DNA from 3 places in the Arthrobacter sp. YA7-1 genome. Region 2 is predicted to be linked to each of the others. Evidence: riboswitches for the same ligand, from Rfam matches in the RefSeq annotation. Region 2 holds a riboswitch; each other region holds the start of a gene.

Region 1 (10,551 bases), 1.2 Mb from region 2:
TCACTGAGTTCCATCAGCGATCCTCTCCTATGCGATGCGCGATTCCTGTTAATTCTGGCATGATCCTGAATTTTTTCATGGCTTTTGAAGATTGTGAGGCTAGTCACTCCACAATGGCTATGGATACCTACCAAACGTTCAGGAAACAGGAGAACAGATGTCGATCGCCTCAGACGCCAACGAGATGCAGGGAGAAATCGCCCGGTTCCGTCACGAGCTCCACCAGGAACCGGAAATCGGCCTGGACCTCCCGCGCACCCAGGAAAAGGTGCTCAAGGCGCTCGACGGACTCCCGTACGAAATCACGCTTGGCGAGAGCACGACGTCGGTCACGGCGGTCTTGCGCGGCGGCGCGGCACACGCTTCAGCCCGGAAGCCGGCAGTGTTGCTCCGCGCCGACATGGACGGCCTTCCTGTCCAGGAGCGCACCGGCGTCGAGTTCTCCTCGAAGATCGACGGCGCCATGCACGCCTGCGGCCACGACCTCCACACCTCCATGCTCGCCGGAGCCGCAACCCTGCTGGCCGAGCGACGCGATCAGCTGGCCGGCGACGTCGTCCTGATGTTCCAACCGGGCGAAGAAGGCTTCGACGGCGCGGGCCACATGATCCGCGAAGGCGTCCTGGACGCCGCTGGCCGCCGCGTTGACGCCGCCTACGGCATGCATGTCTTCTCCTCCCTGGAGCCATATGGCCAGTTCTGCACCAAACCTGGCGTGATGATGAGCGCCTCGGACGGGCTCTTCGTCACGGTCCTCGGGGCCGGCGGTCACGGCTCGGCGCCGCATGCGGCCAAGGACCCCGTCACGGCGGCCGCGGAAATGGTTACGGCGCTGCAGGTCATGATCACCCGGCAGTTCAACATGTTCGATCCCGTAGTCCTGACCGTGGGCGTCCTGCAGGCAGGTACCAAGCGCAACGTCATCCCCGAATCCGCTCGTTTCGAAGCGACCATCCGCACGTTCTCGGAAGCCTCCCGCGAGCGGATGATGACTGCGATTCCGCAGCTGCTCAAGGGCATTGCCTCCGCGCACGGCCTGGAGGTGGACGTCGACTACCGCGGCGAATACCCCATGACCGTCACTGACGAGGACGAGACCCACACCGCCGAGAACGTCATCTCGGACATGTTCGGCGGTTCCCGGCTCTCCCGCTGGGCCACGCCGATCAGTGGCTCGGAAGATTTCTCCCGGGTCCTGGCCGAAGTTCCCGGAACCTTCGTGGGCCTCAGCGCCGTGCCGCGGGGCGTAGACCACACCACCTCAGCGTTCAACCACTCCCCTTACGCCACGTTCGACGACGGCGTCCTATCCGACGGCGCGGCGCTCTACGCAGAGCTCGCGGTCTCCCGCATCGCCACCCTCGCCGCCGGCAACTAACCACCACCCAAGACCTTGGAGCAAGACATGACCGCAACCGTAGGCGCTTCAGCCACAGTGCAGGTTCACAAGTCCCACCTGCGGACCCTCATCGGCACCGGCATCGGTAACGCCGTCGAATGGTACGACTGGGCAATCTACGCCACGTTTTCGCCTTTCATCGCCAGCGCGTTGTTCAGCAGTGCCGACCCCACGTCCGCGGTCCTCTCCACCCTGGCGATCTTCGCCGTCGGATTCGTGGCCCGGCCGTTCGGCGGTTTCGTCTTCGGCTGGATCGGCGACAGGATCGGCCGCAAGACGTCCATGACGTTCGCGGTAGGCCTCGCGGCTGTCGGCAGCCTGCTGATCGGTATCGCCCCGACATTCCAGGCAGTTGGAGCCTTCGCCTCCGTGATGCTCCTGGTGGCCCGCCTCATCCAGGGCCTCGCCCACGGTGGCGAGCTGCCGTCGTCGCAAACGTACCTGTCCGAAATGGCGCCCAAGGAAAAGCGGGGCTTCTGGGCAACGCTCATCTACACGTCCGGCACCGCCGGCATCCTTGCCGGGACCCTGCTGGGTGCCATCCTGACCGGGGTGCTGAGCAAGGCGGACATGAACGCCTGGGGCTGGCGCGTGCCGTTCCTGGTGGGCGGTGCCTTGGGAATCTATGCCTTGGTCATGCGGGCCAAGATGAAGGAGACCGAGGCGTTCGAAGCCGAGGTGCCGAAGGAAAAGCGCGAGCCCATGTGGCCGCAGATCGTCAAGTACCGCAAGCAGGCCCTGCAGGTGATCGGGCTGACCGTTGGCCTCACCGTTGTCTACTACATCTGGGGCGTCGTGGCTCCGAGCTACGCGGCCAGCTCGCTCAAGATGGATCGTGGAGCAGCCTTGTGGGCCGGTGTTATCGGCAACATCGCTTTCATTGCGTCGCTGCCGTTCTGGGGCAAGCTGTCCGACCGCATCGGCCGCAAGCCCGTGCTGATCGTGAGTTCCGCGGGGGCGGCGTTGCTGCACTTCCCGATGACCTGGCTCCTCAAAGACTCCCCGTGGCAGCTGGCTGTTTCGATGTCTGTCATGTTGTTCTTCATCGCCGGCAGCGCCTCGATTGTCCCTGCCGTGTACGCGGAGCTGTTCCCGACCAAGATCCGCACCGTGGGTGTCGGCGTCCCGTATTCCATCTGCGTTGCGGTCTTCGGCGGGACGGCCCCGTACCTGCAGACGTGGCTCGGCAGCATCGGCCAGGCCAACATGTTCAACGTCTATGCCGTGATCCTTTTGGCCATCGGCATCGCGTTCGCCTTCATGATCCCGGAAACCAAGGGCAAGGACCTGACACACTAAACTCCCCCGCTTGAACCCAACTGGCTCGCAGGTAATGTCGTTTTGAGCCCTCATAACGACAACAACTGCGAGTCAGTTGGGTTGGCCGACGTAGCGGTTGCGTCCTGCACGGAAACCGAAGAAAGCAGCCAATGAACCCACCACGAGGAACAAGATGCCGGCCGCCGAGAAGCCACCGGTCGCTTGGTGCAACTGGCCGACCATCAAGGTTCCCGTGGAGCCCAAGCCATAGCCGACGCCCTGCATCATGCCGGAAAGGTGCGCCGCGGTATGCGAATCACGGGTCCGCAACATGATCATGGTCAACGCCACAGCCGTGAGGCTCCCCTGCCCCAGGCCCAGCAGTCCGGTCCACACCCAAATCAGGTCCGTGGGTCCGAAGATGCTCAAGGCGAAGCCGCCGCCGGTCATCAGCGCAACCACGGTGTTGATGACGCGCTGATCCTTGAACCGGGCTGCGAGCCCCGGAGCGATGAACGAACCAAGCATCTGCAGCACGATCGACACGGACACGATCAGGCCGGCCGTCCCGCCGTCGATCCCGCGGTCACGCAGGATCGGCGCCAACCAGGCGAACACGCTGAAGGACATCATCGCCTGCAACACCATGAAGATGGTGACTTGCCAGGCGACGGCGGAACGCCAGACGTTCGCACCGCCGTCGGCGGCGTTGTGGCGGACGGGATGCTGGCGAATCGCCAGAGGGAGGAAAAGCAAGAGTACGACGGCGGCGGGCAGCGCCCAGAACCACAGCGCCGAGGTCCAGTTTCCGGTCGCCGTGAAGACGGGATAGGTGAAACCGGCGCCAAGCGCTGCTGACGCGCAAATCGCCGTCGTATACAGACCGCACATGAGCCCGAGCCGGTGCGGGAAATCACGCTTGACCACGCCGGGCAGCAGCACGTTGCAGAGCGCGATCGCGGCGCCGCACGCCGCGGTACCGGCAAGGAGTGCCGGCAAGTGCCCGGCGCCGGCGAGATCCACGGGACGGATCAGCAGTCCCGCTGTGAGCACTACCATCGCGCCGAGCAACACCCTCTCGGCACCGAACCTGCGGGCCAGGATCGGCGCCAGCGGCGCGAAGACACCCAGCAATGTCACCGGCACAGTAGTGAGGACAACCACCGCCCAGCCCGGCAACCCGGCGTCGGCGGTGACTTCCGGAAGGACTGCCGAAAAACTCGAAAAAACCGTCCGCAGGTTCAGGCCGATGAGCACCAGGCAGATCCCCAGGAAGACAAGTCCGCCGCGCGTCTTGACCAGCGTGGGCTCGGGCTCGGGAAGCTCGTCGATCTCGGCGTCGACGAGGATCTCGCGGGCGCCGGGGTGCGGCGTAGTGTTCTTGGGGGCGCTTGAAGCGGGGGTCACCAAACCATTCTGGCAGTCATGCTCATACCGGGGCGCCTCATGACGGGAGCGCACCCAGGGTCCGCCGCGGGCGTTTGGTGCCGCAACGGTATTCTGGAGGAGATGAGTGAAACCCCAGAAACCCCTGAAACACCGCAGTCTGCGCGCCCCGTGACCCCCGGCAGCCAGGCCTCCTTCGGCACGTACGGCGGCCGGCCGGTCAGTTTCGTGCGCCGCGGGACGCGGCTTCAGGGCCGCCGCCAGGCCGCGTGGGAGGAGCACTCGGACCGCTGGGCCATCCAGGTTCCGCGGCACGTTGCCAACACTTCGGTACACCCGGATTACGTGTTCGACGCCGAAGCCGAGTTTGGGCGCAGGGCGCCGCTGATCGTCGAAATCGGTTCGGGCCTCGGCGACGCTGTGTGCCATGCGGCCGAGGAAAATCCGGACAAGGATTTCCTCGCCGTGGAGGTCTATACCCCGGGCCTGGCCAACACGATGATCAAGATCAACAGCCGCGGGCTCAGCAACGTACGCGTGGTGGAGGCCAACGCCCCCGAGGTCCTGGCCACCATGCTCCCCGAGGGCTCGGTCAGCGAGCTCTGGGTCTTTTTCCCGGATCCGTGGCACAAGTCCCGGCACCACAAGCGCCGCCTCATCCAGCCGGCGTTCGCTGAACTCGCAGCACGGTCCCTCAAGAAGGGCGGCCTGTGGCGGATCGCCACCGACTGGTCCAACTACGCCATCCACGTCCGCGAGGTCCTCGCCGGCTCCACCGAGTTTGAGAACGTGCACGACGGCGAACGGACCGGCGCTGAGAGCCCCCTCACCCAAGTGTGGGAATCCGGAGTCGAATCCATGGTGGGCGGGGCACCTGTCAAGGAAGGCCGCGCCCCGGTCAGCACCGAGCACACCGGCCCCAACGAGGGAGTGGACCACGTGGGCGGGTGGGCTCCACGCTTCGATGGCCGCATCCGCACCAGCTTCGAAAACAAGGCCCACGAGGCCGGACGCATGATCTTCGACCTCAGCTATCGCAAGATCTAGCTTCACGACCGCGCCTGGGTTCTTTGCGCACCGCACAGGCACCGGATACCATGTGAGACGTGTCACCGAAAGGCGGCACGTGCTTATGATCTGCGGCGGGAGAGTCCTGCCGGTACATTTTCAGCAGGCGCCGTAGGAGCAAATCCTCCCCAGGAATCTCTCAGGCCCATGTACCGCCGCGGCAAGGCAACTCTGGAAAGCAGTCCGGGCAACCGGACTCACCGACGGTGCAAGCGTCCAGCCACGAGGTGGAGACGCGGAAACTCTCAGGTCCAATACAGAGCGGGGAGGAACCGACTCATCGTGGCGCGTGAGCGCCACCTGAATTTTGGAGTTCCTCATGACCCTGGCACCTGAAGGCCGTAAGCTGCTGCGCGTTGAACAGCGCAACAAAGCCGTCCCGGTCGAACGCAAGCCCGAGTGGATCAAGGCCAAGGTCCAGATGGGCCCGGAATTCGTGGGCCTGAAGAACCTCGTGAAAAAAGAAGGCCTGCACACCGTCTGCGAGGAAGCCGGCTGCCCGAACATCTTCGAGTGCTGGGAAGACAAGGAAGCGACCTTCCTGATCGGCGGCTCCGAATGCACCCGCCGCTGCGACTTCTGCCAGATCGACACCGGCAAACCCTCCCCCGTGGACATGTTCGAACCCACCAAGGTCGCCCGCTCCGTCCAGGCCATGAACCTGCGCTACGCCACCGTGACCGGCGTCGCGCGCGATGACCTGGCAGACGAAGGCGTCTGGCTCTACGCCGAAACCGTCCGCAAGATCCACGAACTGAACCCCGGCACCGGCGTCGAGCTGCTCATCCCCGACTTCTCCGGCAAACCCGAACACATCAGCGCGATCTGCGACTCGAACCCGGAAGTCTTCGCGCACAACGTCGAAACCGTGCCCCGGATCTTCAAGCGCATCCGCCCCGCGTTCCGCTACGACCGCTCCCTGGACGTCATCACCCAGGGTCGGGCCCACGGCATGGTCACCAAATCCAACCTGATCCTGGGCATGGGCGAAACCCGGGAAGAGATCTCCGAAGCCCTGGCCGACCTGCACGCCGCGGGCTGTGACCTGATCACCATCACCCAGTACCTGCGCCCCTCCGAACGGCACCTGCCCGTGGACCGCTGGGTCAAACCCCAGGAATTCGTCGACCTCGCCACCGAAGCCGAGGAAATCGGCTTCCTCGGCGTCATGTCCGGCCCCCTGGTCCGCTCCTCCTACCGCGCCGGACGCCTCTGGGCCACCGCGATGCGCAAAAAAGGCCGCGAAATCCCCGTGCACCTCGCCCACATCGCCGAAGGCATCCAAGACTCCGGCACCACCCGCCAGGAAGCCCGCACCCTCCTCGCACACCACGCGACGGCCTGATCCGGAAGGAGCCAGCATGTTCCCCACCCGGATTGAAATCATTCCCTCAGACGGAATCGTTGAGAAAGTCCAGGCAACAGTACCGCTTTCCACAACACTCACCGTCACCTGCCTGCCCCATCACGGCATCGCGCGGACCATGGAGGCGTCCGTCAGGCTCAGCCTCCTTGGCTACACCGTGATTCCGCACCTCTCGGCACGTGGGTTGGAGAACCGGGCGCAGCTTTCCGGCATCCTCCGGGATTGCGAGGCCGCCGGGATCAGTGAGGTCTTCGCCATCGGTGGAGACGGACCTCTTGGCGCGGGCCCCTACCGATCGAGCCTTGGGCTCTTGGCGGATATCGCCGAGTACACCGGCGGCAGCATCACAGCGGGCATCGCCGGTTACCCCGAGGGACACCCCTCCGTGAGCGGGCTGGACTTGTTGGACGCCCTGCTGGCGAAACAACAGCTGGCGACGCATGTTGTCACGCAGATGTGCTTCTCCGCGCCGAAGATCCTCGACTACGCCGCGCTCCTGCGCCGGGAAGGCGTCGAGCTTCCCGTATGGGCCGGCGTGGCCGGAGCAGTTCCCCGGACAAAACTGCTGGCCTTGGCAACCCAGATCGGCGTCGGGACGTCGCTGAAGTTCCTCAGCAACAAGGGAACTCTTGCCCGCAAGCTCCTGGGCCCGGACAAGTACTCACCGGAAACCCTGGTGTCCGAGCTCATGGCGCAGCCGGATGGGGTTTCGGGAATCCATCTCTACAGTTTCAACCGACTGGACATGCCCATCTGGGAGCGAAACGATCTGCCCGATCCTGACGCCAGCGAAGCAGCGACCGCGTAGCGCTGCCAACAGCCTAGGTCCCGGAAACCCCTAGCTCCCCGGGACCGAAATCACCGCGACCGTCTTCTGGGTGTCGTCGCGCAGTTCCACGCCCGAAATCCCGGCGAGCTGGACCGGCGTCGCGCCCGTGACCTTGATGTGCCCGCTGGACGTCGCGGTCCAGCCGCAGGCCATTTCCTCCGTGCCGTCGCGGCCCTTGACCCACAGGTACATGGTGCCTTGCGGCGGCATGCTGCGGCCTTCCAGCTGCAGCTCCGTCCCCCACGCCTTCCGGACGAGCCCCACCGTGATTTGCAGGCCGTTGTCCGTCTGCACCGAATAGCTGGCGTCTGGCTTGGGCGGCTGGTTCAACACGGGCCCCGCCAATATGCCCACTCCAAGGCAAGCGGCGGCAACGGCACCCACCAGGGCCGTCCACCGGCGTCGAGATTTCCGCCGCCGGGCTGCCATCTTCAGGAGAATCGGCTGCGGAAGCGTTTCTGAAAAAGCCCCCATAAGTGAGCGGGGGTCGGCAGTGGCCGCGGCGGGCTCGACGGCGGAAGGCTCGACGGCGGGGCGCCCGGCGGCGAGCGCGACGGCGTCGGGCACGGGGACGGCGTCGAGGAGGGCCGGCAGGCTTTCCAGCTCGCCCAACTCGAGCCGGCAGTCGGCGCAGCTTGCCAAATGCTCCTCGAAAACACGGGCCTCGGCAGGCTCGAGTCCGCCCAGCAAGTAGGCGCCCAGCAATTGGTGAAGTCCGGTTTCGTTCACCGCTGCACCCCCATTTCGTCGAGAATCGTGCGAAGCGCCCTGACGGCGTAAAAGGCCCGGGATTTCACTGTGCCGCTGGGGATGTTGAGCCTCAGCGCGGCCTCGTTCACCGTGAAACGTTCGTAATGCAGTGCTACCAGGACCTCCCGGTGTTCGGTGCTGAGCCGCAGGAGCGCCTCCTCCATGAGGACCCGGTTGAGGAGCTCGTCCACCCGCTCGGTGGCCTCCTCAGGGTCCGCCATGTCGCGTTCGGCAGCCTCTGCCGGGCGCCGCTGGGCCTTGCGGTAGTTGTCGATGATGACATTGCGGGCAGTGCGGAACAAATAGCTGCGCAAGCTGCCGGTGATCTGCGGTGCGTGCTGCCACACGCGGAGGATGGTCTCCTGCACCACGTCCTCAGCCAAGTGCGCGTCCGGCGTGCAACTCAGCACGAAGCGGCGCAGGGCCGTACCGTGGTCGCGGTAGATCGCGGCCACCACGTCCTCGTCGAGCGGCATCGGCGCCTCCTTGGTGCTCGGCTTCCCCTTCTCTTGCGATACGACGTGCGGACCGCGAATAGGGTTCAAGCCCTGTGAACCATTCTTCACCCGGCGGCGTCGTACGGGTTAGCTTCCGGCACGTCCACGGCCGGTCGAAGCGAAGGAGCAAACCATGAAGAAGCAACTCGGCACCGGGCTCGGCATCCTTGCTCTGGCCATCGCCCTCACTGGCTGCGGAGGAAGCCCCGGAGCGTCGTCCTCAAGTGCCTCCAGCCCCGCGGCCTCGAGTCCGGCGGCATCGAGTTCGGCGAGCTCTGGCGGCTCGTCGTCGAGCACTTCAGCTGGCGCGGCGGAACTGAAGACGGCGTCGTCGAGCTTCGGCGAGCGAGTGGTTGCGGCGAACGGCAAGAGCGTCTATTTCTTCGCGAAGGACGCCAAGGATTCCGGCAAGAGTGCCTGCACCGGCGGCTGCGCTACCCTCTGGCCTCCCGTGACAACGACGTCGGCCATGCCTGGAGTTGACGGAGTGAGCGGAACTATCGGCACCATCCCCACAGCAGACGGCAAGATGCAGATCACCATCAACGGGATGCCCATCTACTTCTACTCCAAGGACGAAGACTCCGGTGACACCTACGGCCAAGGCGTGGGCGGTGTCTGGTCGCTGGTCAGCCCGTCCGGCTCCATGGTGACCCCGAGCAGCAGCACCCCGAGCAGCAGCACCCCGAGCGGCAGCAGCATGGGCTACTGAAACCCTCGCTCACCTTTGCACCCCAAAAGGCAAACGCTCGCTCAGATCTGTCCGGACCGGCCGGCAGATCTGAGCGAGCGTTTGTCCAAAAGGCCCCAAAGGTGAGCGGGCGTCGGCCTCAGAAGCCCCAAAGGTGAGCGGGCGTTTAGGCGTCTTCGAACTCGTCAGCGTCCTCGAACTCCACCGCAGCGATGATTTCCTTCGTCTCCGGGTGGATCATGAAGGCTTCGTCGTCCTCTTCGATCATGATGTAGTTGCCCTGGTCCGTGGCGAAGTGCCAGGCGAGGATGGTCTCGCCGTCATGCTCGTAGTTGGGATCGCCCATGGTGATCTTCTCCAGCTGGTAGCCGGCAACGTCGCACAGTTCACGGATGATGAGCTCGAATTCAGGGGCGTTCTCAAGTTCAGCTTCGGCCGCCTCGGCCTGACGCTCTTCGAGGTTCGGGATGAGGGCTACGCGCTCGGCGATGTGGGCCTTCAGCTGCTCCTCGTCCAGGTAGAGCACGCCGTCCTGGCTGCGGAGCCACGCTGCGTTGAGTTCGATGATGTCTTCGGTCTCGAGGAGGGATTCGAATTCGCCGTCGAGGGCCTCGAGTTCGGCAACGGCTTCCGGTGCCACTTCGGACTCGTCAAGGTCGCCGTCCAGGTAGGCCTCGGCATCATCCTCGGACAGCGCGTCAAAAGCCGCGGCGGTGCGGTTGAACAGCTCAAGGTGGCCTTTGGCGCCCATTCCTTCGAGGCCTTCGCGGACAAACGCATCCACCTCTTCGCGTTCCGGAACCGTGAACACGTACTGGGCGAAACCGCCCGCGAGTGCCTGTGTCAGGTAGTAGTCCACAAAGTAGCTGCGCAGGGCATTGGTAGCGATTTCCTCATGGTTGAGGAGCTCCTCGTACATCTCGTTGACCACGGTGACGTTCGCGTCCACAACGTCGGCACTGTCGGCCTCGATGCTGTCCTTCGTCAGAACGACGGGGTTCTCATTGCTGGTCATGGGATTTCCTCACTGCTGGGAAGCTTGTGCTGCTCCGGACCCTTTCAACGTACGCGGGGGCGGTTGTCGGGCAAGCTAGGCAGAGGTGAACGTCCGGCAAAGTTTCAGGGCCGCTCAGTGGGCCCTAGGATTCATAGATAGCCTCCTGCCGAAAGTAGCCTTAACGAATGCCTTCCCACTCAGACGATTCCTGGGAACTGGCGATTCAGACACCCGCCATTAACGACCGCTCCCTCGCGGCCGGCCTCGCCTATGCCATGGGAAGCCGGGTCAGCGGCATCACCTTCGAC
Region 2 (10,551 bases):
AACTTCGAACGGCTCGGCCTTGCCGCGCAGGTCGACGTCAAGGGCCGTGCCGGGTTCGGTGTGTTCGACGTCGACATAGGCCAACGCGACGGGGTAGCCGAGGGTGGGGCTGGGCTGGCCGGAGGTGACTTCGCCGACCACGACGCCGTCCTTGAGGACCGGGTAGTGGCTGCGGCCGGCGCGGCGGCCGAGGCCCTTGAGACCGACCAGCTTGCGGCCGCTGGTGGAACCGGCGCCCTCAGCCTTGAGGGCTTCCAGGGCAGCACGGCCCACGAAGTCGCTTTCCTTGGCGAGGGAGACAACGGGGCCCAGGCCTGCCGAGAAGGGGTTGCCTTCGCGGGAGAGTTCGTTGCCGTAGAGCGGCATGCCCGCTTCCAGGCGCAGGGAGTCACGGGAGGCCAGTCCGGCGGGGATCAGCTCGCCGTCCTGGGCAACTGCTGCGATTGCTTGCCAGAGGGCGGCAGCGGCATCATTGTCCACGAAGATTTCGAAGCCGTCCTCGCCGGTGTAGCCGGTGCGGGCGAGCAGCAGTTCCGTCGTGTTCCCGGCGAAGGTGAAGGGCACCTCGACGGCGGCGTAGTACTTGAGCCCGGTGACGAGGGAGTGCTGTGCGGCAGGGACGAGGCGGAGGAGGATTTCTTCCGCTTTGGGGCCCTGGACGGCGATCAGCGAGGTTGCCGCGGAGACGTCCTCCACCACGACGTCGAAGTTGGCTGCCCGCTGTGCCAAAGCCTCGGCAACAACCTTGGCGTTGCCCGCGTTCGGGACCACCAGGAAGGTGGAGTCGCCGCGGCGGTAGGTGATGAGGTCGTCGATGATGCCGCCGTCTTCCTGGCAGATCAGCGAGTACTTGGCCTTGCCGATCGACATGGCGGAGATCTTGCCCACGAGGGCGTAGTCCAGGAAAGCCGCGGCTTCGGGGCCGGTGACCCAGACTTCGCCCATATGGGAAAGGTCGAACAGGCCCGCGGACTCGCGAACGGCGTGGTGCTCGGCCAGTTCGGAGGAGTACTTCAGGGGCATCTGCCAGCCACCGAAATCGGTGAAGGAAGCGCCGAGCTTCTTGTGCTCTTCGTAGAGCGCAGTGTAGTTCTCAGTCATCGTGAGGAGTCCTTTAGTTCTCGAAGGCTTCGATCGGAGGGCAGGAGCAGACCAGGTTGCGGTCGCCTGCGGCGCCGTCGATGCGGCCAACGGGCGGGAAGTACTTGTCCTGCTTGAGGTGATGGACCGGGAAGACGGCCTGCTCGCGGGAGTACTCGCGGTTCCAGTCGGAGGAGACGACGGCGGCCGCCGTGTGCGGTGCGTGGCGCAGCGGGCTACTCTCCACCGTGAAGTCGCCGTGGGCGACCTGGTCGATTTCCTTGCGGATGGTGATCATGGCTTCGATGAAGCGGTCGATCTCCCCGAGGTCCTCGGATTCGGTGGGCTCCACCATCAGCGTGCCCGCGACCGGGAACGCCAGGGTGGGTGCGTGGAAACCGTAGTCGATGAGGCGCTTGGCCACGTCCTCGGCGGTGACGCCGGTCTTGGCGGTCAGTTCGCGCAGGTCCAGGATGCACTCGTGGGCCACGAGTCCGCCTTCGCCGGTGTAGAGGACGGGGAAGTACTCGTTCAGGCGGGAGGCGATGTAGTTCGCGGCAAGCAGCGCGGACTTCGTGGCCTCGGTGAGGCCTTCGCCGCCCATGAGCTTCACGTAGGCCCAGGAAATCGGCAGGACGCCGGCGGAGCCGAAGCGTGAAGCCGAGATGGGCACGTCGTTGCCTTCGGTCCAGGCCGCGGCATTGCCGGGCATGAAGGGGGCCAGGTGCGCCTTGGCCGCGACCGGGCCCACGCCGGGTCCTCCGCCGCCGTGCGGGATGCAGAAGGTCTTGTGCAGGTTCAGGTGGGACACGTCGCCGCCGAACTTGCCCGGCTGGGCCAGGCCGACCAGGGCGTTGAGGTTGGCGCCGTCGATGTACACCTGGCCGCCGGCTGCGTGCACGGAGTCGCAGACCTCGCGCACGTCCGCGTCGTACACGCCGTGCGTGGAGGGGTAGGTGATCATGATGGCCGAGAGGACGTCCTTGTTGGCGTCGATCTTGGCTTGCAGGTCCGCGTGGTCGATGGTGCCATCGGCAGCGGTGGCCACCACCACCACCTTCATGCCGGCCAGCACGGCCGAGGCTGCGTTGGTGCCGTGGGCCGAGGCCGGGATGAGGCAGACGTTGCGCTGGGCCTCGCCGCGGGAGTGGTGGTAGCCGCGGATCGCCAGCAGGCCAGCGAGCTCGCCCTGGGAACCGGCGTTGGGCTGGATGGAGACCTGGTCGTACCCGGTGATCTCGCTCAGCTGGGATTCCAGGTCCGTGATGAGTTCACGCCAGCCCGTGGTCTGGGAATCCGGGGCGAAGGGGTGGATCGAGGCGAATTCAGGCCAGGAGATCGCTTCCATCTCGGCAGTGGCGTTCAGCTTCATCGTGCACGAACCCAGCGGGATCATGGTGCGGTCCAGCGCCAGGTCCCGGTCCGAGAGCTTGCGGATGTAGCGCAGCAACTGGGTTTCGGAACGGTGCGTGTTGAACACCGGGTGCTGCAGGTAGTCCGAAGACCGCTCGACCGCGGCCTCCAGGACGAAGCCCTCATTGGCTTCGGTGAGTGAAGCACCAAACGCATCAAGGACACCGCCGACAACCGCCGTCGTTGTGGTCTCGTCAACCGAGACGCCCACAGTGTCGGCGTCGATGCCGCGCAGGTTGATGCCCTTGGCCTCCGCGGCTGCGACGATCCCGGCAGCCTTGCCCGGGACGCGGACGGTGACGGTGTCGAAGAAGCTGCCGTGCAGGACCTCAAGGCCCGCGGCCTTCAAGGAAGCAGCCAGGGTGCGGGCGTGGTGGTGGGCGGTCTCGGCGATCGCCTTCAGGCCCTCGGGGCCGTGGTACACGGCGTACATCGAGGAGACGATGGCCAGCAGTGCCTGCGCGGTGCAGATGTTGGACGTGGCCTTCTCGCGGCGGATGTGCTGCTCACGGGTCTGCAGCGCCAGGCGGTAGGCGGGAGTGCCGGCGTCGTCCTTGGAAACGCCCACCAAGCGGCCCGGCATCGAGCGCTCCAGGCCCTTCTGGACGGCCATGTACGCGGCGTGCGGGCCGCCGAAGAACAACGGCACGCCGAAGCGCTGGGTGGAGCCGACGGCGATGTCGGCGCCCTGCTCGCCCGGAGGCGTGATCAAGGTCAGGGCCAGCAGGTCCGCAGCAACCGTGACCAGGGCGCCGCGTTCCTTGGCGGCGGCGATCACGCCCGAGTGGTCGAACACCCGGCCGGAAGCGCCCGGCTGCTGCAGCACGATGCCGTTGATCTCGCCCTCGGGCAGGCCCTGGGACAGGTCAGCGATCTCCACCTCGAAGCCCAGCGCCTCGGCGCGGCCCTTCACGATGGCGATGGTCTGCGGGAGGCAGTCGGCATCCAGCACCGTCTTGCCGTCGTGGGCCGTCTTGTTCTTGTTCGCCCGGCGCATCATCAGGACCGCCTCGGCCACGGCCGTGGCTTCATCAAGGAGGGAAGCGTTGGCGATGGGCAGGCCCACCAGATCCTGGACCATGGTCTGGAAATTCAGCAGCGCCTCGAGGCGGCCCTGGGAAATCTCCGGCTGGTACGGGGTGTACGCCGTGTACCAGGCCGGGGATTCGAGGATGTTGCGGCGGATCACCGGCGGAGTGACCGTGTCGTAATAGCCCTGGCCGATCATCTGCACGGCCGTCTTGTTCTTGGAAGCCAGCCTGCGCAGCTCAGCCAGGACCTCGACCTCGCTCAGGGCGTCCTGGAGCGTCAGCGCGACGTCCTGGCGGATGTCTTTGGGAACCGCGGTGTCCACAAGCGAATCGACACTGTCGTAACCAACAGACTTGAGCATGATGTCAATGTCGGCCTGGCGGCGGGCGCCGATATGCCGGTCAACGAACGCGGTGGAGGTTGAACTAACCGTCACGAAGGAACTCCATTTATAAGGCGGCGCAAGGTACGCCACAGCTAATCGGATTCCTCCCCGCTCTGTATTGGACCTGAGAGTTTCCGCGAAACGTGCTTATGGCACTGTCCGCTTGCACCGTCGGTGAGCGCGCGTCAGCGTGCTGCTTTCCAGAGTTGCCTTGCCGCGGCGGTGCGTGGGCCTGAGAGATTCCTGGGGAGGATTTGCTCCTACGGCGCCTGCATCACATGCCTGCAGGACTCTCCCGCCGCAGATCAAAGGCGTATTCAATTGTGTGAATCGACTGTGGTTGCCGGTGACGGCTGCCACAACTACCAATTGTCCTATGGACTGCCCGCGTCCGCAAATAGGGTTACCTAGCAGCCCGACTTTCCCAACTGACTGGCACTTGTTGTCGTTTTGGAGCCTCAAAACGACACCTAATGCGAGTCAGTTGGGTGGCCACTCAGGTACGGAGGCGTTCGACGGCGGCCAGCAGCGCACCGACGTCGGCGCTCCTCGCGCTGGCCTTGACTTCCGTATCACCGGCGCCGCCTTCGAGCATTGCGTTGAAGTAGAGTCCATCGCCCATATACCGGACGGCTTTGGCCATTTCAGGCCCGACTTCCTCGGCCAGCACATCGAGCCATTGTTGCTGGATTCCCGCGAAGCGCCTGCGGGTTTCTTCATGGGCTACTTCCGCGAGGCGCGTGGCTGCCACAAACACGCGGTCCAAGGGCGTGTCGGCCCAGAGCGAGGACTTGATGAAGAACGCGGCAGCACCTTCCGGAGCTGCCTTCATCGCCTCGATGTCCAGCGCGGCCAGCCCGTCCATGCGCTCGAGCAAGGAGCTGATCATGGCTTCCTTGTTGGGGAAATGGTAGAGCAAACCGCCCTTGGAGACGCCTGCGCGCTTGGCGACGGCGTCCAGGGTGGCAGCCCGCTCCCCCACCTCGATCAGCAGGGCTTCAAAAGCATCCAGGACAGCGTCCCGGGCAATAGGTTTTCGCGGCATGGTGTCCATCATCCCTTAGTTCGATGCGGCAGTTCGATGCGGCAAATTGAAACTATACCGTCCAGACGGTACAGTTATATTCATGTTCACCCCGTCCTCAACCCAGCACCCCCGTACCCCTTCGATCCACATCGCCCCGTGGCGCGACTGGGCTGCCCTGGCACTCCTGATGTTCCCCGTGCTGCTGGTGGCTGTGGACAATACGGCGCTGACATTTGCCCTGCCGCAAATCGCCCGGTCGCTGGAAGTCGGTGGCGTGCAGCTGCTATGGGTGGTGGATGCCTATCCGTTGGTGCTCGCGGCACTGTTGGTGTCCATGGGAAACCTGGGTGACCGGATCGGCCGCCGTCGCTTGCTGCTGATCGGCAGCACGGGCTTCGCGGCCGTTTCCGCGGCCACGGCCTTCGCCCCATCGGTTGAATGGCTCATTGCAGGACGTGCCAGCATGGGCATCTTCGGAGCCATGCTCATGCCGTCCACACTGTCGTTGATCCGCAACATCTTCCCGGACCCGAACCGCCGCCGGCTCGCGGTTGCCGTGTGGGCCGCGGGATTCTCCGGCGGAGCCGCGCTCGGTCCGATCTTTGGCGGTTGGCTCGTGGAGCATTTCTGGTGGGGAACCGTGTTCCTGGTCGCCGTGCCGCTGTTGCTTCCCCTGCTCGCGTTCGGTCCGTCCTTGATTCCCGAGTCGAAGGACCGCAACCCGGGCAAGCCCGACGTTCCCAGCGTGGTGCTGTCCATCCTGACCATGGCCCCGATGGTTTACGGCATCAAGGAGGCCGCCGTGCACGGGTTCGGCCCGGGTCCCGCGGCCTTCATGGTGTTCGGCCTGGCTATGGGAATTGTCTTCGTCCGGAGGCAGGGCTCGTTGGCATCGCCCATGTTGGACGTTCAGCTTTTCCGGAACAAGGTCTTCAGCACGGCCATTACGGCCAACGTCCTGTCCCTGTTCTCCATGACGGGATTCATCTACTTCTTCGCCCAGCACTTGCAACTGGTGGAGGGCCAATCCCCCATGCAGGCAGGGATCGCGATGGTTCCCGCCCTACTTGCCACGATTGTGGCAGGACTGGTGGTGGTCCCCTTGCTCAAGCGGATCCGCCCTGGCCTGGTGGTGGCATCGGGATTGGCGCTGAGCGCGGTGGGATACCTCGTGGCCGCCCTGGGAAACCACAGCCAGGGGCCGGGGTACCTTTTGACGGCGCTCCTGCTGCTGGCCATCGGGGTTGGCTCGGCGGAGACCATCTCCAACGACCTGATCCTCGGCGCGGTTCCTGCCGACAAGGCAGGCGCGGCATCGGCGATCTCGGAAACGGGCTACGAACTCGGATCACTGCTGGGCACAGCCGTGCTCGGCTCCATCCTGACAGCCTCCTACCAACACCATTTGCTGCTTCCGGTCGAACTGTCGGCCCACGCCGCAGAACGCTCGCGGGAGACGCTCGCCGGCGCCATGGACACCGCATCTACCCTGCCCCAGCCATTGGGCGACTCCCTGAGCACCGCGGCGCGTGCGGCCTTTGAATCGGGGGTCCACATCACGGCAGCGATCGGGCTGGTTCTGATGGCGGGGGCGGCAGTCCTCTCCGCCGTCGTGCTCCGCCGCGTGCCGACCGCCAAGTAGGCGGAGTCTAGACTGCCTGGTTCAAGGCTGCATCCGGAGCGCTGAAGCTGCGGGTGATTCCGCCCAGGGTGGCGGTGGCGAGGGTCGAGAGGTAGTCGTGCCGGCGTCGGGCGGTAATGCGCGATTGGGGCTCGAAGGATTGCCCGGGATCGTCCGCGTAATGCGCGGACAGCCCGTCGCGCATGAGCCGGATGCCCTCCGCGCGCTGCTGGGAGACCGCGGCGTGGGTGGAGCCGAGTTCCTCGGCGAGTTCCTTCACGGTCCGCCCCGCGAAGTAGATCTCCTCGACGACGTACCGCATCTTCTCCGGCAAGGCCTCGACGGCGGCCCGAAGGTACTTCAGGCGCTCATCGGCCAGGACCGAATGCTCCGGGGAGATCGTCTCCGCCGCGACCGTGTCAACCACCACGTCATCCAGCGGCGACAGCGTCCGCGCGGCATCGGCCAGGGCCGCTTCCACCACGCTGCGTTCAACGCCCAGCGCCGAAGCGGTCTCGGCCACCGACGGGGTGCGGCCAAGGACCCCGGAGAGCGTTTCCTGGACCAACATGGTTTCCTTGATGCGTTTGCGCGCCGAGCGGGTGGCCCAATCGCTGGCCCGCATCTCGTCCGCGAACGCCCCGACGATCCGGCGGCGCGCAAACGCGCCGAAAGGGACTCCGAGGTCCGGATCGAAGGAATCGGCAGACGTAATCAACGCCACGGACCCCACCGACGCGAAATCGTCGCGTGACAAATGAGAAGCTCTCGCGCAGAGCTCCGACACCAAATAGCCAACGAGCGGTAAGTGCTGCAGCACCAGCTCGTTGCGTTCATCGCGATTCAAAATTAGTCCCCCCATGAGACCCGTTTATTGAGTTGCAAAAGCCTGGTTCCAGGGGCTTCATGGGCCAGCTGCTGAGACGGTACAGCGTGCCGAAGATTACATGGACCAGACATGTATTCAGTGAACATACCATCTGAAAAATAACAATGCGTGTACGCTCATGAAAAAGATACAAATCGGGCCTCGGAAAACACGTTTTCGCAGGCCGAACCGGGGAATGGGGAACCGTGGGGGCGGACGAGCTATCAGCGATGCTGTGGCGTGAGCGGAGACAGCTGGAACTGCTGTTGTACCGGCTCGAAACACAGTTGCTGCACGTCCGGGCAGGCAATTGGCATTGGCTGAAATTCACTGCCGCCGACGTGGAAAAGGTCCTGGAAAACCTCCGGTTCGACACGCTTGCCCGGAACATCGAGTCGTCTGCACTGGCCATTGAGTGGCGCCTATCGGCCAACGCAACGCTGCCCATGATTGCCTCAGTGGCACCGTCCGGAATCTGGCCGGAACTGCTTCAGGAACACCACCATGGCCTGGTCCGTCTGCTCAAGCAGGTCGAATCAACCGCGGCCGCCAATGTCGAAGCCCTCCGGATGGGGCCACAGGGCGCCGGGAACCAGGTGCTTGGCCCAGTACAGCCGGGCGACAGCGTGGCGCCGGGAGTGCCGGAGGCGTTCGCGCACTCCGACACCGTGGATGACGTGACACTCCTTGCGGAAAGCGCCAACATCGAGCGGGCCCTGGCCGTGACGAGGGATTGCTCGCTGCCACTCCTCGCAGAGTTCCTGGGCTTGGCTTAAGACCCAGCCTCTTCCTTGGGGGGCTTCCGCACGGGCGGACGCAGCCCGGCAACGAGTTCCTCGGCGTCGGGGCCGGCCTGGGCAGCAGCGAGGTTGGCCGCGGCGATCGCCTCAACCACTTCGCGACGTTGGATGGACACCCCGCGGGGCGCCTCGATCCCGATGCGCACGCCGTCGCCGCGGCCCTCCATGACGGTGATGACGATGTCCCCACCAATCATGATCTGTTCGCCCGGCTTGCGTGTCAGTACCAGCATGCTCTCAATCTACCTTTCCGAGCACCGCAACGCGGGCGGGCTTGCCGTCCACCCACCCGATGGGTAGGCCGAGTCCGTTGACCGTCTCGGGACTTCCGGTCTCCGACGCGCCGAAAACGGCAAGCGCGTCGACACGGACGCGCTCGGCGGCCAGGGCTGCGGAGAGCGCCCGCACCCAGGATGCCGTGTCTTCAGCCTTCCGCCCGGCGTCGACAACCAGCCACAACTGGTCTGCCGCGAGGGTGGCGATGTCCGCCGCACGCGTCACGGCTTCGCCTTGCCTGCCGAGCCCGTAGGCGACCAGCACGGTTTGGTCGGTGACGACCGCTTGGGCACGGGCCGCCGTCGCGCCCTGGCGCCCCGTCACATGGAGGTGCCCGAAAGCGGTCAGGGCTCCGGCCGTCCGGACGTCGAAGCCGCCCCCAGCGATGGACAATTCCAGTGCTGTCCCCAAGGCGTCGTCGCCGAGGCCAAGCAGGATGACGAGGTTGCCGCTGCCGGCCAATGGCACCGGCACGGCGGCCGGAGGGGCCGCTGGAACGGCGTGCCCGACGACGGCGTGCGGCAACGCGGTCAGCGCGCCTTGCGTTGGTGCTCCGGACGCCGGCGCCCGGAATTCGTTCCCCAGTTGCTCCAATATCCCGGCGAAATCCGGGGAAGCAGTAGAGACGACTGCCTCCGGCCGGTGCATGTCCATCTCGACCGCGTCGGCCTGCTCCAGGAGCGCGGCGATCGCGGGCCCCTGCAACGCGTGCGCCTCCCAACTGACTCGCAGTTGTTGTCGTTCTGGGCCCTCAGAACGACAACTATTGCCAGCTAGTTGGGATGGAACCTCGATGGTGGCCTCGTAGCGATTGGCTGCGAAGAGTCCGGCGATCCCCGGGTTGGTGACTTTCTCGGCTGAGACGATCCGCGCGCCAGGCCCGTATTGCTGCTCGGCCTTCACCCGGATGTCGTCCAGGGATGTGCCCTTAAGCTTGTATTGCTTCGGCATTGCGCACCACCCCCACGGTCTCGATCTGGATGTTCGCGGACGTTACTTCACGGTAGGACAACACGGGAACGCCGCCGTCGGGAGCTGCCACGAGGCGCCGGACCGCCGGCCGCAGCGCCGGAGCGCACACCAGAACGGCCTGCCGTCCGGCATTCGCCGCGGTCTCCACCGAAGCCTGCACGGAGGCCAGGACGGCGTCCAGTCGAGCCTGGCTCATGACAATCTGGGTACCGCCTTCGGCCGGGCGCATGTCTTCGAGCATGGACTGTTCCAGGAGCGGATCGATCATGATCACATTGAGCATCGCGCCGTCCAGGAACTTGGCTGCGAGCGCGGGACCGAGGGATTGCCGGGCGGTTTCGATCAAGGCCTCGGGCTCGGTGGAAACCTTGGCGCGCAAGGCAAGGGCCTCGTAAATGCGGGGAAGATCGTTGATGGGGACCTGTTCTTCGAGAAGGCCCTGCAGCACGCGCTGCACCTCGGCGAGGGACATCAGCCCGGGAATGAGTTCCTCGACGGCGGCCGGGCTCTGCTTGCGCACGCCTTCCGTCAGCACCCGGACGTCTTCGCGGGTGAGGAGCCTCGCGGCGTTGGCGGAAACAATCGATGACAAGTGGGTCACCAGCACGGACACCCGGTCGATCACGGTTGCCCCGGTCATTTCCGCACTGTGGCGCATCTCGGTCGGAATCCATTTTCCGGCCAGCCCGAAGACCGGTTCCACCGTGGAGGCACCGGGCAGAGCGTCAAGGTAATCGCCGAGGGCAAGCAACTTGCCCGACGGCGCCGTGCCGCGTCCGGCTTCCACTCCGGCGATGCGGATGGCATAGGTGGCCGGTGGCAGCTCGACGTTGTCCCGCGTGCGGACGGGCGGAATCACGATCCCCAACTCCATGGCGATCTTGTGGCGGAGGGAGCGGACGCGGGCCAGGAGGTCGTCCGAGGCACCGGAAACCATGTCAACAAGGTCCGGAGCCAGCAGGATCTCGACGGGGTGGATGCGCATGTCCTGCATGAGCCGCTCGTTGGGATCTTCCTCGGAGCTCAGGGTGGCTGCTTCCTGCGCGTCCTCCGCCTCGCTCTGCTTTTTTTGCCGGG
Region 3 (10,551 bases), 1.9 Mb from region 2:
TGGTCGTAAGCCGGCGCGACCTCGACGACGTCGGCGCCGACGATGTTGATGCCGTCCAGTCCGCGGAGCAGGGCCAGCAGCTCTCGGGAGTGGAGTCCGCCCATCTCAGGGGTGCCGGTGCCCGGCGCATAGGAGGGGTCCAGGACGTCGATGTCGATGGAGACGTAGACCGGGGTGTCGCCGAGCCGCTCCTTGACCTGAGCAATGGCGGCGGGAACGCCTAAGACGTCCAGGTCCGAGCAGCGGATGATCTGGAATCCGAATTCATGGTCGCGGAGGAAATCGTTGCGGTCATAGACCGGCCCGCGGATTCCGACGTGCATGGACCTATCTTCCACGAGGAGGCCTTCCTCGAACGCCCGCCGGAAGATGGTTCCGTGGGTGACCGGCTGGTCGAAGTAGGTGTCCCATGTATCCAGGTGGGCGTCGAAGTGCAGCAACGCGACCGGTCCGTGGACTTTGTTCAGGGCCCTGAGCATCGGAAGGGCGATGGTGTGGTCGCCACCGATCGAGATGAGCTTCTTGTCCTCACTAATCAGGGGCAATGCCTGCTCTTCGATTTCACGGACGGCCCGTGCGATGTCGTAAGGGGTGCAGGCGATGTCGCCGGCGTCCACAACCTGGACTTCGTTGACGGGCTCAACGTCCAATTCCGGATGGTACCCGGGACGCAGAAGCCGGGAGGCTTCGCGGACCGCGGCAGGACCGAAACGGGCGCCGGGCCGGAAGGACGTTCCGCCGTCGAACGGTACGCCGACGATCGCAATGTCGTAGTCCGGGACGCGGTCGATTTGGGGAAGCCTGGCGAAAGTGCCGAGGCCCGCATACCGGGGAACTTTTGTTGCGTCGACGGGGCCGATGGGCTGATGCGTTGTCATGCCGGGATCCTTCGGTAGCCTGCTGCCGGGCGGCGACGCTGGCAGCGATGTTGGGAGGTGGGGGTGCTCGCCTTTGAGCGGGAAGTAGGTAATCCAATTCTTAGTGACGTGCATCACGACGTATAGCGGTAGATTGACTACAAATGGCCGAGGCTCTTATACAAATGTCTAAGCACTCTGAAATCGGCCGGAAACCAACGATCTGGGAGCGCATTTTCATGGCGATTACTGTGGCTGAGCTCGTGGCGGAACCTCAGCTTGGACTCACGTTTTTGGCCGGGTCGGCGGGTAGGGACAACCGGATCACCTGGGCACACACCTCCGACCTGCCGAGGCTGTGGGAATGGGTCACCGGCGGCGAACTGATGATGACCAATGGCCTGTCCATCCCCGCCGACCCCCAAGGCCAAGTTGCGCTCGCCGAGGCGCTCGTCGATGCAGGTGCCAGTGCCCTTGCCATCGGGGAAAAGATGCATGCTCCGGAGCTGCTGCCGGAGTTCCTGGCGGCCTGCGAGCAGTTGCCGCTGCCGCTGCCGCTGATTAGCATTCCGTATCCATTGCCCTTCATCGCTATCGCGCGAACCGTGGCTGAAGCTTCCCTTTTGGAGGAATCGCGACGCCTGCGTCAGACCGCACGGGTGTATGACTTGCTTCGTACGGCGGGAACAATTGAGGACCACTGGCAAGGCCTTCTCCAAGGACTCGCGGCTGAGCTCAATGCGGAGCTTTTCGTCGTGGACCGGCGATGCCTCCATCCCTGGCACCCGGATGGTGAGCCGTTGCCGGACTTCCTGCAAGCGGAATTGGCCCCCCTGACGGGACATATACCCATGACCGGAAAGAAGTTCCAATGGCATCGGCTTCGGGACCGGCACGTGTTGATGATGGACATCCCCACCCACGCCAATGCGGTGCTGGTGGTGCTGCCGAAAAGCGATCCGCACCCTGACGCCGTCGTGCTTCTGCATGCGGCGACGGTGCTGGGACTGGAACTCTCGCGAACGGCCCTGTCCCTGGAAGGGCGGCACCGCCTAGCAGGCGAATTCCTCCTGCAGGCGTTCGATGGGCGCCTCGGGATCGCGGAACTGGAGATCAGGCTCAGCGATTTTGAGATTTCCGCGCAGAATTTCGTCGTGGTTTCGATAGGGGCCGACGACGGCGAGCGGCTGGCGAACATTCACGTGGAACTGTGGCGCCACGGACTTCAGGCCGCTTGCCTGCGGCGTCTCAACACCCTTCATGTAGCGGCAACCGCGGGGGTGACGGATGACGTTTTGATCCACTGCGCGGGGCCCGGGGTCCGGATTGGCATCAGCTCGCCTACGTCTGCCGGGGGCGTCCAACGCGCACTCCAGGAATCGCTGTGGGCGCTCGGTTCAGCGAAAGGCAATGCAGTAAGTCTGACCCGTTACGCCGAGGGGCCCTCCTGGCTGGGGCTCACGAGTTTCGAGGAGGGAACGGCGTTGGTACAGCGGCTGCTCGGCCCGATCTTCACGTATGAACAGAGCCAGGAAGGCGATCTCATCGTGACTTTGAAGACCTACTTGGACACTCAGAGGTCATGGCAAAAGACTGCCGCGGCGCTCTTCGCCCATCGCCAAACCATCATCTACCGCATCCGGAAAATCAGCGAGTTGACGGGGCTCGACATGACCGAAACCTCCACGTTGGCCCAGCTTTGGTTTGCGCTCCAGATCCATGAGGCCATGCACAAGTAAACCCGCTGCCGATAGCAATGTCCGCAAGCAGATGTTGCCCCGGCACTGACGTTGTGTGTATGGTGTGAGCCAAATCACCCCAAATCTGAATATGCCTTTCGAACCGTGGCGGGAGAGTCCTCCCAGTCCTGAACCGGGCAGGCGCCGTAGGAGCAAATCCTCCCCAGGAATCTCTCAGGCCCCCGTACCGCTGCGGCGAGGCGACTCTGGAAAGCAGCCAGGCTTCGGTCCGGCTCACCGACGGTGCAAGCGGAACACAACGCGACAATGCGTTCTGCGGAATCTCTCAGGTCCGATACAGAGCGGGGAGGAACCCAATTAGCCGCGGACCGCCTCGCCGCGATCGACATCCCTGAAGTTCCTGCTTGCCGCGGGCGCCGTCGGGGGGCTCTACAAGGAGCAGGCCTCGATCTCCGGCGCCGAAGTGGGCTGCCAGGGCGAGGTCGGCTCCGCTTCCTCGATGGCCGCCGCCGGCTTGGCCGAAGTCATGGGCGGCTCCCCGGGACAGGTGAAGAACGTTGCCGAGATCGCAATGGAACACAACCTGGGCCTCACCCAACGCGCTGCGCTTCCTCACACCCGAACAGGGGGAAGGGCTCGACGGGCCGAAAGGGGCAGAACCACCGGAGCCCGTCTCAATCCGGGACCGATGTCAGTGCCAGGTTAGTGATTTCGCAACCCCAGCAACAACGAAGACCCTCCTGCCCAACGTTTCCGCAGGTGGGAGGGCCTTCACTGTGGAGCTAAGGGGATTCGAACCCCTGACCTCTTCGATGCGAACGAAGCGCTCTACCAACTGAGCTATAGCCCCTGGTCAACTGTGCATTGCCAGTGTCCCTAGGCTACAAACTTTCTTCGCGCTTCGCCAACCAGGCCTCGAACGTGTCTGTCCCGGTCCGCTGGCTTGGGACCAGATTCAGCCCCTTCCGAAGATATCTGCCCATCTCCCCCGGCAACGGCACCTCCACGAGAAGCCCGGCACGTCCCGATGCCTTGCGCCAGATCTCAGCGAGCTCACGCATGGACCAGATGTCCGGTCCGCCGATGGTTCGCGTCCGGTGCCGCTCTTCTGAAGGCTCCCGCAACGCCTCGGCAAGCAACTCGGACGCCACATTCGTCGGCGAAATCGTTTGAAAGCGCGCGCCCTTGAAGACCGGGATGAGGCGGACTTTCGAGCCCGCCTGGAAAACCGCCGTCACGAGGCTGTGGAATTGGGTGGCCCGCACAACAACCGTCTCCAGCGACGAGAGTGCGTAGACCCGCTCCTTGTCTGCTTTGGAGACATAAAACGCCGCGCTGGTCTGGTCGCAATTGATGATCGAGAGGAGAACGGCCTTACGGACTCCGGCAACGGTGGCCGCGGCGAGCAGGCGCGCGCCGCCGTCGGCGAATTTCCTCCGCGCTTTTCCGAATTGCCCTTCCAAGCAATCGATCACCACATCGGCCCCCTGCAGGGCTTCGGCCAGCCCGGCACCTGTGGTGACGTCAGCCTGAAAGTAGCGCGCGCCGTCGCGATGGACTGGTGACGCGCCCGACGGCGGGCGGCGGCTCAGCACCGTCACGTCGAGCCCGGCGTCGAGCGCCAAACGGACGACTTTACGGCCCACTTGTCCCGTGCCACCTGCCACGCAGACGGTAGTCACTGGAGGTTATGCCCGGCGGCGCTGCAAGACGTCGTCGAGGTTGCTGAGGCCACTCTGGGGCTTGCCGTGCTGCGCCTGGACCGACGCGCCCACGGACGGTGCGCTGGCTGGCTTCAACGTCGGCTTGCCGAGAGGCTTGGGAGCCTCAGGCAGGTCGAGGGGCTCGGGGGCGGGCCGCGGCGCCTTGGCGGCATCGACGTATGTTGGTTTGGGGACGTCCACGGGCTGCCATTCAGCTTCCTTGGATTCCGCTGTAAACCGGACTGTGTTGTCGCCGGCGGCGACAGCAACATTGAGGGCGGCTTGACGAAGTTCGACGGCGGTCAGTCGCGTCGCTTCACGGGCGTGGGCTTCGGCGTCGAAAATCTTGGTCGCCGGACGGTCCGTTGCAGGAGCGCTTGCGCGGGGACTCTCGGCTGGAGGGGCCATCGCGTTCCGGAAGGCCTTGTTTATCTTCGCCCTGCGGTCCCGGATGGCCAGTCGGCGAAGCAGGAAGACGGTCGCGACCACGCCCACTATGCATCCCAGCGGCAGCCACGCGGAAACGAGGCCAAGAATGCGGAGGACGCCGGAAACGGCAGCCGCGAGCAGGAGGAGAACGGCGGCAAGGGCAAGGGCACAGCGCCCGTATCTGACTTTGAAGACCGCTGTTTCCGATGCAGCATCACGCCGTTCGCCGGCGCCGGCCGATACCTCGGGCAATGCGGTTGCGGTGCTCTGCATGGTTTCCATTGCTTTCTCCTGCCGAGGGGTGATTGACAGAACCACCCCGGCTTGCAGTTCATGAGCGTCTTCGTCAATAACATCTGTTGGGAAGTCACCGGCCATCTGGATGTGCTGGCGACGATTCCGGAGTATGTATGGCGCAACCCAAACGATCCACAGCGCGACAGCAATGACCAATATCACCGAGCTGCTGAGAGGGAAGTCCACAATCAAAACCGTAGAAGCAAATAGCCGGAGGCCACCGCATTGCCATCGGTGTGTCGTCGGAGAGTCGGCAAATCAATGGACTTATGACCCTTATTCGCCGAAAGCGGCTAGTTGGCTCCGTGCCGAAGCCAAGCGGCCAGCAAGCCTCCGGGGACCTCTTCCGAGGTCAACGCAAAGCTTCGATGGTCAGCCCATTCTCCGTTGATGTGAAGGAAACGCTCGCGGCGCCCTTCGTCGCGGAATCCCAACTTCTCGACAACTCGCAGGCTCGGCCCGTTCTCCGGCCTGATGTTGATCTCCATCCGGTGCAAGCCAAGGGCTTTGAAGCAATGGTCGGTGGCCATGGCAACCGCAGTGGGAGCTATTCCGCGGCCGGCCCGGGCCTGGTCCACCCAGTAGCCAAGCGTGGCCGTCATCGCCGATCCCCACATGATCGAAGAGACCGTCAACTGCCCTACGATCCTAGGCTCCTGGAATCCAGGAATACGCTCCGTGATCACAAAGGGGAGCGCACTCGCTTGCCGGGCCTGGGCGTTGAGGGAAGCCACCATCTGCCGGTAGTTGGGAAGGCGACCACCCGGGGCCGGGTTGGAGGCTTCCCAAGGCGCCAGCCAATCACTGTTGCGTGAGCGGACCTCGGTCCATTCCTTCTTGTCCCGGTAGTGAATGGGACGCAACATGAGGTCGCCGCATTCGAGCGTCACCGGCCATATGGCCGACCCCCACACGAGGACCTACTTGCTGAGGCCGGCGGCAAAGCCCGGCAGCCACTCCCGCAGTCCAGGCCCGAGGTCTTCGCTGTCGCATGCGAGCTGGACGCAGGCTTTGAGGTAGCTGAGCTTGTCTCCGGTGTCGTAGCGACGGCCGCGGAAGACGACTCCGTAGACGCCGCTGCCTTCACCCTCGCCGGCAGCCAGGACCTGAAGGGCGTCCGTCAGTTGGATCTCTCCCCCACGGCCCGGTTCGGTCTTCTCGAGAACGTCGAACACCGAGGGGTGGAGTACGTACCGGCCGATCACGGCCAGGTTGGACGGAGCTTCGTCGGCAGCAGGCTTTTCGACAAGTTGCTTGATGCGAACGTAGCCGTCCTCACCGATGTCCTCGATGTCCGCGCAGCCGTAGGCGCTGATCTGGGAGGGCTCGACTTCGATGAGGGCCACAACGGATCCACCGGTTTTGTGCTGGACCTCGATCATGTCGCTGAGGAGCGTGTCCCGGGCGTCGATGAGGTCGTCGCCGAGAAGAACCGCGAAAGGTTCGTACCCGACGTGTTGCTTTGCACGCAACACTGCGTGTCCCAGCCCCTTGGGGTCGCCCTGGCGGACGTAGTGAATATCGCCGAGGTTGCTCGTGGCCTGCACCGAGTCCAGCTTGGTGATGTCTCCCTTGGCCTCCAGCGTCGCTTCCAAAGCCGGTACCCGGTCGAAGTGGTCTTCCAATGCACGCTTGTTGCGGCCTGTGATCATGAGGACGTCATTGAGTCCCACGCTCACAGCTTCTTCGACAACATATTGGATGGCCGGTTTGTCGACTACCGGGAGCATCTCTTTGGGCATGGCTTTAGTGGCAGGCAGAAACCTGGTGCCGAGTCCGGCTACAGGGATAACGGCCTTGCGGACGGCGCAGTTATTGGAAGTCACCGGACTAATCTAACGGAAGTAACTGGACAATGGGCAAAAAGGAACGTGCCGGCCCAAAGGAGCACACCGTTCCTTTCCCCATCCCTGAGCCGCACAGCAGCGGGAAATGGAGCAAAAGTGACTTTGAAAGACGACATCCGCCGGGATCACCGCAAGCGCCGGCTCTCCTTGACCGGGCAACAGCGCGCAGAGGCTGGAGCGGGGATTGCCCGCCGGGGCGTTTCATGGGCGGCTGATGTTGCCCATGGGAGACCCGCGACTTTCGCGGCCTATCTCGGAGTGGCCGCCGAACCGCCCACAATGCCTTTGCTCGCTGCGCTCCACGCGGCCGGGCACAGGATCCTCCTTCCCGTCTGCGAACCGGAACGGCGTCTGAGCTGGGTCTATTGGACACCGGAGACCGCTTTTGTCCGCTCAAAGTATGCCCCGATCGACGAGCCGGTGGGCGAACGTTTCGACAGTGACGTCATCAAGGATGCGACCGGAATCTTCCTGCCGGCCACCGCCGTCGATGAGGGTGGAAACCGCATCGGCCAAGGGGGCGGTTACTACGACCGGCTCCTCGACAAGCTCGACGCCGACGGGAACCGTCCGCCGACTGTGGCCGTCGTCTACGACCATGAAGTACTGCCTGCGGGGACGATCCCGGCCGAACCGTTCGACAAACCGGTGGCGGAGGCACTCACCCCACATCGGATCGTCCAGCTCGTTCGGCCCGCATGATGAGGCTTTACCGGCCTGTCTGCTTCGCCACATTCCGTAGTACCGGTCCCGACGCCGGATGATAGAATTGGCACTCAGGCCCTGGGACTGCTAATGGACGGAACAATCCGCCTCGGCAACACAGGACCTGCAGTTCGTCCCGGAGGAGGATCACCAGTGCCCACTTACGCCTATGCCTGCAAAGACTGCGGACATGCCTTTGACATCGTTCAGGCTTTCACGGACAGCTCCCTGTCCGACTGTCCTGAGTGCCAAGGATCGTTGCGCAAGAAGTTCAACAGCGTGGGCGTTGTCTTCAAGGGATCGGGCTTCTACCGCACCGACTCCCGGGACTCCAAGGGAAGTACTGTTTCGGCCGCTCCCGCGGCACCTGCCGCATCTCCGGCTCCGGCGTCCGTTCCTGCGGCTGCCGCGAGCTGATTCCTGGGTACCAGTTGCCCCCGCTTTTCCACATAGCTCAACGTTTCCACATAGCTCACTAAGGCCCTGCCATGCGCCTTAGTGCCCGGTTAGCGTGGCAGCATGCCCGCAACCCCGAACGCTTCCCAAGGCGCCGGTTCAGCATCGCTTGGCTTCGGTCCAACCAGGCCTTCATCGATTCCACGCAATAGCCTGCCGGGGCCGATTGCCGCGTCCCACACCCGCCGTCTTCGGCGTTTCCCCTCCATAGCCGGAGGCCGCTTGGGTCCTCCCAAGAGACAGTACAAGCACCGCACCTTCGCTAGCTGGCTGAACCGCAACCGTCGCCTCGTGGTTGCACTCCTGCTATGCGTGGCGGTCGGGGTCGCAGTCCATCAATTGACTCCTGCTTCGGAGCCGCGAGCCATCGTCCTGGCCGCCGCGCGGGATCTTCCTGCGGGGTCCAGCTTGACGGATTCCGACCTCAAACCACTCGAAGTCCTTCCTGACGGAATCCCAGCCGGGGCGCTCACTCCCGGCACTGCCTATAGGGGAAAGCAGCTCGCCTCGCCCCTGCAGAAGGGGCAGATCCCCACAGACGCGCAGATCCTGGGACCCGGCCTGCTGACCGGCACCGCACCCGCGACGGCGGCCGTTCCGCTGCGCATGGCCGATCCCGCTTCTATTCAACTCATCTCGCCGGGCCAATTGGTCAACGTTGTGCTCACTGCGGCCGACGGGTTCGAAGGGCCCGGCAGGAAATCAGAACTCCTGGCGGCTGCGGTCCCGGTTTTGTGGACGTCCGCGCAAGGAGGCAAGGCCGGCCAATGGTTGGGCACGAGCGAGGCGGACGGCCTTGTGGTTGTCGCTGCCAATCCGCAACAGGCCGAAATCCTGGCCGGGGCTTCCACACGCGGGAAACTGTTCTTTGTCCTCGTCAGTCCCCCAGGTAACCGGTAATGCGAAACCCCGCCGGAGAGTCACCACCATGATGGTCCATTCAGCCCCAGTGCGGGGGCCTTTGTTCCTTCAGCCAAGCGTCATGGTCGTAGCTGGATTCATCGCCCCAACGGCGCGGATCGTCCTCGGAAGCTTTCTTGGGCAGAATACCTTCTCCTGCCGGCTTCCGTTCCGGTGCGGGCTTCACTTCTGCCTTCTCCTGCGTGGCCAACCCGGTATCAGCGTCTGCCGCTCCGGCGCTGGTGCCCGCGAGCGGCCTGGAATGAGTGCTTTTGCTTTCCGCCATTGCGTTTCCTTAGGGGATAGCCGGACCCGAGCCAGCGCCTTGCGCGCCGCTGGCCCTGGCCGCGGAGGGTTCCGCCTGGCTATTCAGTTCCAATTGTTCAACATCGATGTCCAGGAATCCATCCTGGACATCACCATACGATGGCGCCACAGGCTTCTCGAGTCCCAGATAGGATCCAATGCGATCCGCGCAGGACGAGGGATCCGTGAATACTTCGATGGTCCACAGCGACATGTAGCGCCAGCCAAGGCGTTCCAGGAGCTGTGGCCGGAGCCTGCTGCGCTCCCTCACGCTCATGCGGCGGTATCGTTCCGTGCCATCCGATTCAATGGCCACCGGCGTAGGCATTTCGCTGTCATCCCGGCCGATCGTGTGCACGGGATCGGCCGCCGCGGCGATGTCCAGGACTCCGTCATAGTGGTGCCACACGCGCGCTCCCCGGGCTCGGAGCCGCTCGCCCAGATCCGCCACCAACGGATCCTCGCCGAGCGCTTGCTCGCTGGCGGCTGCCCTGGTGGCCGGTGTCCCCAGATCGGAGTTCCCCGACAGTTCACGGTCAAGGAGTTCATGGAAGTCGACGGCGCCGTGGGCCAGCCGGTCAAGATCGAGGTCTTCCGGACGGAAGCAGCTCAGGACGTGCATGGACCTTCGGGAGCGGGTCATAGCCAGGGCAAATTTGTTTCGCCCGCCTTCGACGGACAGAGGGCCGAAACTGTGCAGCGCCCGGCCATGCGGGGTGCGCCCGAAGCCCAGCGAGAAAATGATGTGGTCGCGGACCAGTCCCTGCGCGCGCTCCAGGTCCACCACGCGGAAGGACTCCGCGCCGGCGTTGAAGAAACCCGAGAGCAGCGGATAGTTGGGAAGTTGGAGCCTGATGGCTTCGCCGATCCTTGCGGCATGGCGCAGGCTTGCGGTGACGACGGCGAGCGAGGTCCGCGGCCGGAGACTGGCGTGTTGAAACACCAGGTCAACTACGCGGTTCACTTCGGCGGCGACAGATTCGACACCTTCGTGGTCGGCACCAGGCAGGCCGGTGCCGTCCGGGATGTATTCAACCACTACCGAGCGGTCCAGCCCCGTGACGGACTGGCCGTCCGGCAATCGACGCAGGCCGCCGTCGTAGTAGTTCTTGCTCAACTGCAGCAGGAGGTCTTCGTCAACCGCCCGGTACACCCAGTTCAACTGCCACGTGGGCAGGACCCGGGCCAAGGCACTGAACGCACTGTCCACGGTGTCCTGGCTCGCGGCACCGGCCATGGGCGGCTCCACCGCAACGCTGAACGTGCGGGCGTTGCCGATCTTCGCGTCGCCGAAGGCAATCACTTGGTGGGCTCGCGCGATGGCAGGCAGCACAGCCTGCAAGGACGTGCT

What was found. Region 2 has a riboswitch for glycine ahead of gcvP (aminomethyl-transferring glycine dehydrogenase). Riboswitches for the same ligand answer to the same signal wherever they lie in the genome.
Region 1: another riboswitch for glycine. It lies ahead of lipA (lipoyl synthase); the one in region 2 lies ahead of gcvP (aminomethyl-transferring glycine dehydrogenase).
Region 3: another riboswitch for glycine. It lies ahead of OIT41_RS14885 (L-serine ammonia-lyase, iron-sulfur-dependent, subunit alpha); the one in region 2 lies ahead of gcvP (aminomethyl-transferring glycine dehydrogenase).

Annotation. Positions count from the first base shown of each region.
Region 1 is NZ_CP110114.1:3,835,664-3,846,214, forward strand. It holds gene OIT41_RS17910 (Lrp/AsnC family transcriptional regulator) at 1-14, opposite strand, end outside; gene OIT41_RS17915 (M20 metallopeptidase family protein) at 158-1,378, shown strand; gene OIT41_RS17920 (MFS transporter) at 1,406-2,698, shown strand; gene OIT41_RS17925 (MFS transporter) at 2,771-4,066, opposite strand; gene trmB (tRNA (guanosine(46)-N7)-methyltransferase TrmB) at 4,169-5,092, shown strand; glycine riboswitch at 5,179-5,278, shown strand; gene lipA (lipoyl synthase) at 5,433-6,458, shown strand; gene OIT41_RS17940 (methylenetetrahydrofolate reductase) at 6,475-7,287, shown strand; gene OIT41_RS17945 (zf-HC2 domain-containing protein) at 7,318-8,037, opposite strand; gene OIT41_RS17950 (sigma-70 family RNA polymerase sigma factor) at 8,034-8,534, opposite strand; gene OIT41_RS17955 (hypothetical protein) at 8,689-9,267, shown strand; gene OIT41_RS17960 (hypothetical protein) at 9,413-10,261, opposite strand; gene OIT41_RS17965 (DEAD/DEAH box helicase) at 10,429-10,551, shown strand, end outside.
Region 2 is NZ_CP110114.1:841,774-852,324, reverse strand. It holds gene gcvT (glycine cleavage system aminomethyltransferase GcvT) at 1-1,101, opposite strand, end outside; gene gcvP (aminomethyl-transferring glycine dehydrogenase) at 1,115-3,961, opposite strand; glycine riboswitch at 4,121-4,218, opposite strand; gene OIT41_RS04050 (TetR/AcrR family transcriptional regulator) at 4,407-4,955, opposite strand; gene OIT41_RS04045 (MFS transporter) at 5,038-6,579, shown strand; gene OIT41_RS04040 (sigma-70 family RNA polymerase sigma factor) at 6,587-7,420, opposite strand; gene OIT41_RS04035 (hypothetical protein) at 7,633-8,202, shown strand; gene OIT41_RS04030 (carbon storage regulator) at 8,199-8,459, opposite strand; gene OIT41_RS04025 (hypothetical protein) at 8,464-9,453, opposite strand; gene OIT41_RS04020 (flagellar biosynthesis protein FlhA) at 9,431-10,551, opposite strand, start outside.
Region 3 is NZ_CP110114.1:3,179,608-3,190,158, forward strand. It holds gene speB (agmatinase) at 1-878, opposite strand, end outside; gene OIT41_RS14880 (PucR family transcriptional regulator) at 1,097-2,596, shown strand; glycine riboswitch at 2,696-2,796, shown strand; partial or broken gene OIT41_RS14885 (L-serine ammonia-lyase, iron-sulfur-dependent, subunit alpha) at 2,949-3,152, shown strand; tRNA gene OIT41_RS14890 (tRNA-Ala) at 3,335-3,407, opposite strand; gene OIT41_RS14895 (SDR family oxidoreductase) at 3,439-4,182, opposite strand; gene OIT41_RS14900 (hypothetical protein) at 4,246-4,971, opposite strand; gene OIT41_RS14905 (GNAT family N-acetyltransferase) at 5,280-5,852, opposite strand; gene galU (UTP--glucose-1-phosphate uridylyltransferase GalU) at 5,907-6,812, opposite strand; gene OIT41_RS14915 (5-formyltetrahydrofolate cyclo-ligase) at 6,930-7,535, shown strand; gene OIT41_RS14920 (FmdB family zinc ribbon protein) at 7,692-7,955, shown strand; gene OIT41_RS14925 (Flp pilus assembly protein CpaB) at 8,058-8,894, shown strand; gene OIT41_RS21010 (hypothetical protein) at 8,935-9,180, opposite strand; gene OIT41_RS14930 (AAA family ATPase) at 9,190-10,551, opposite strand, start outside.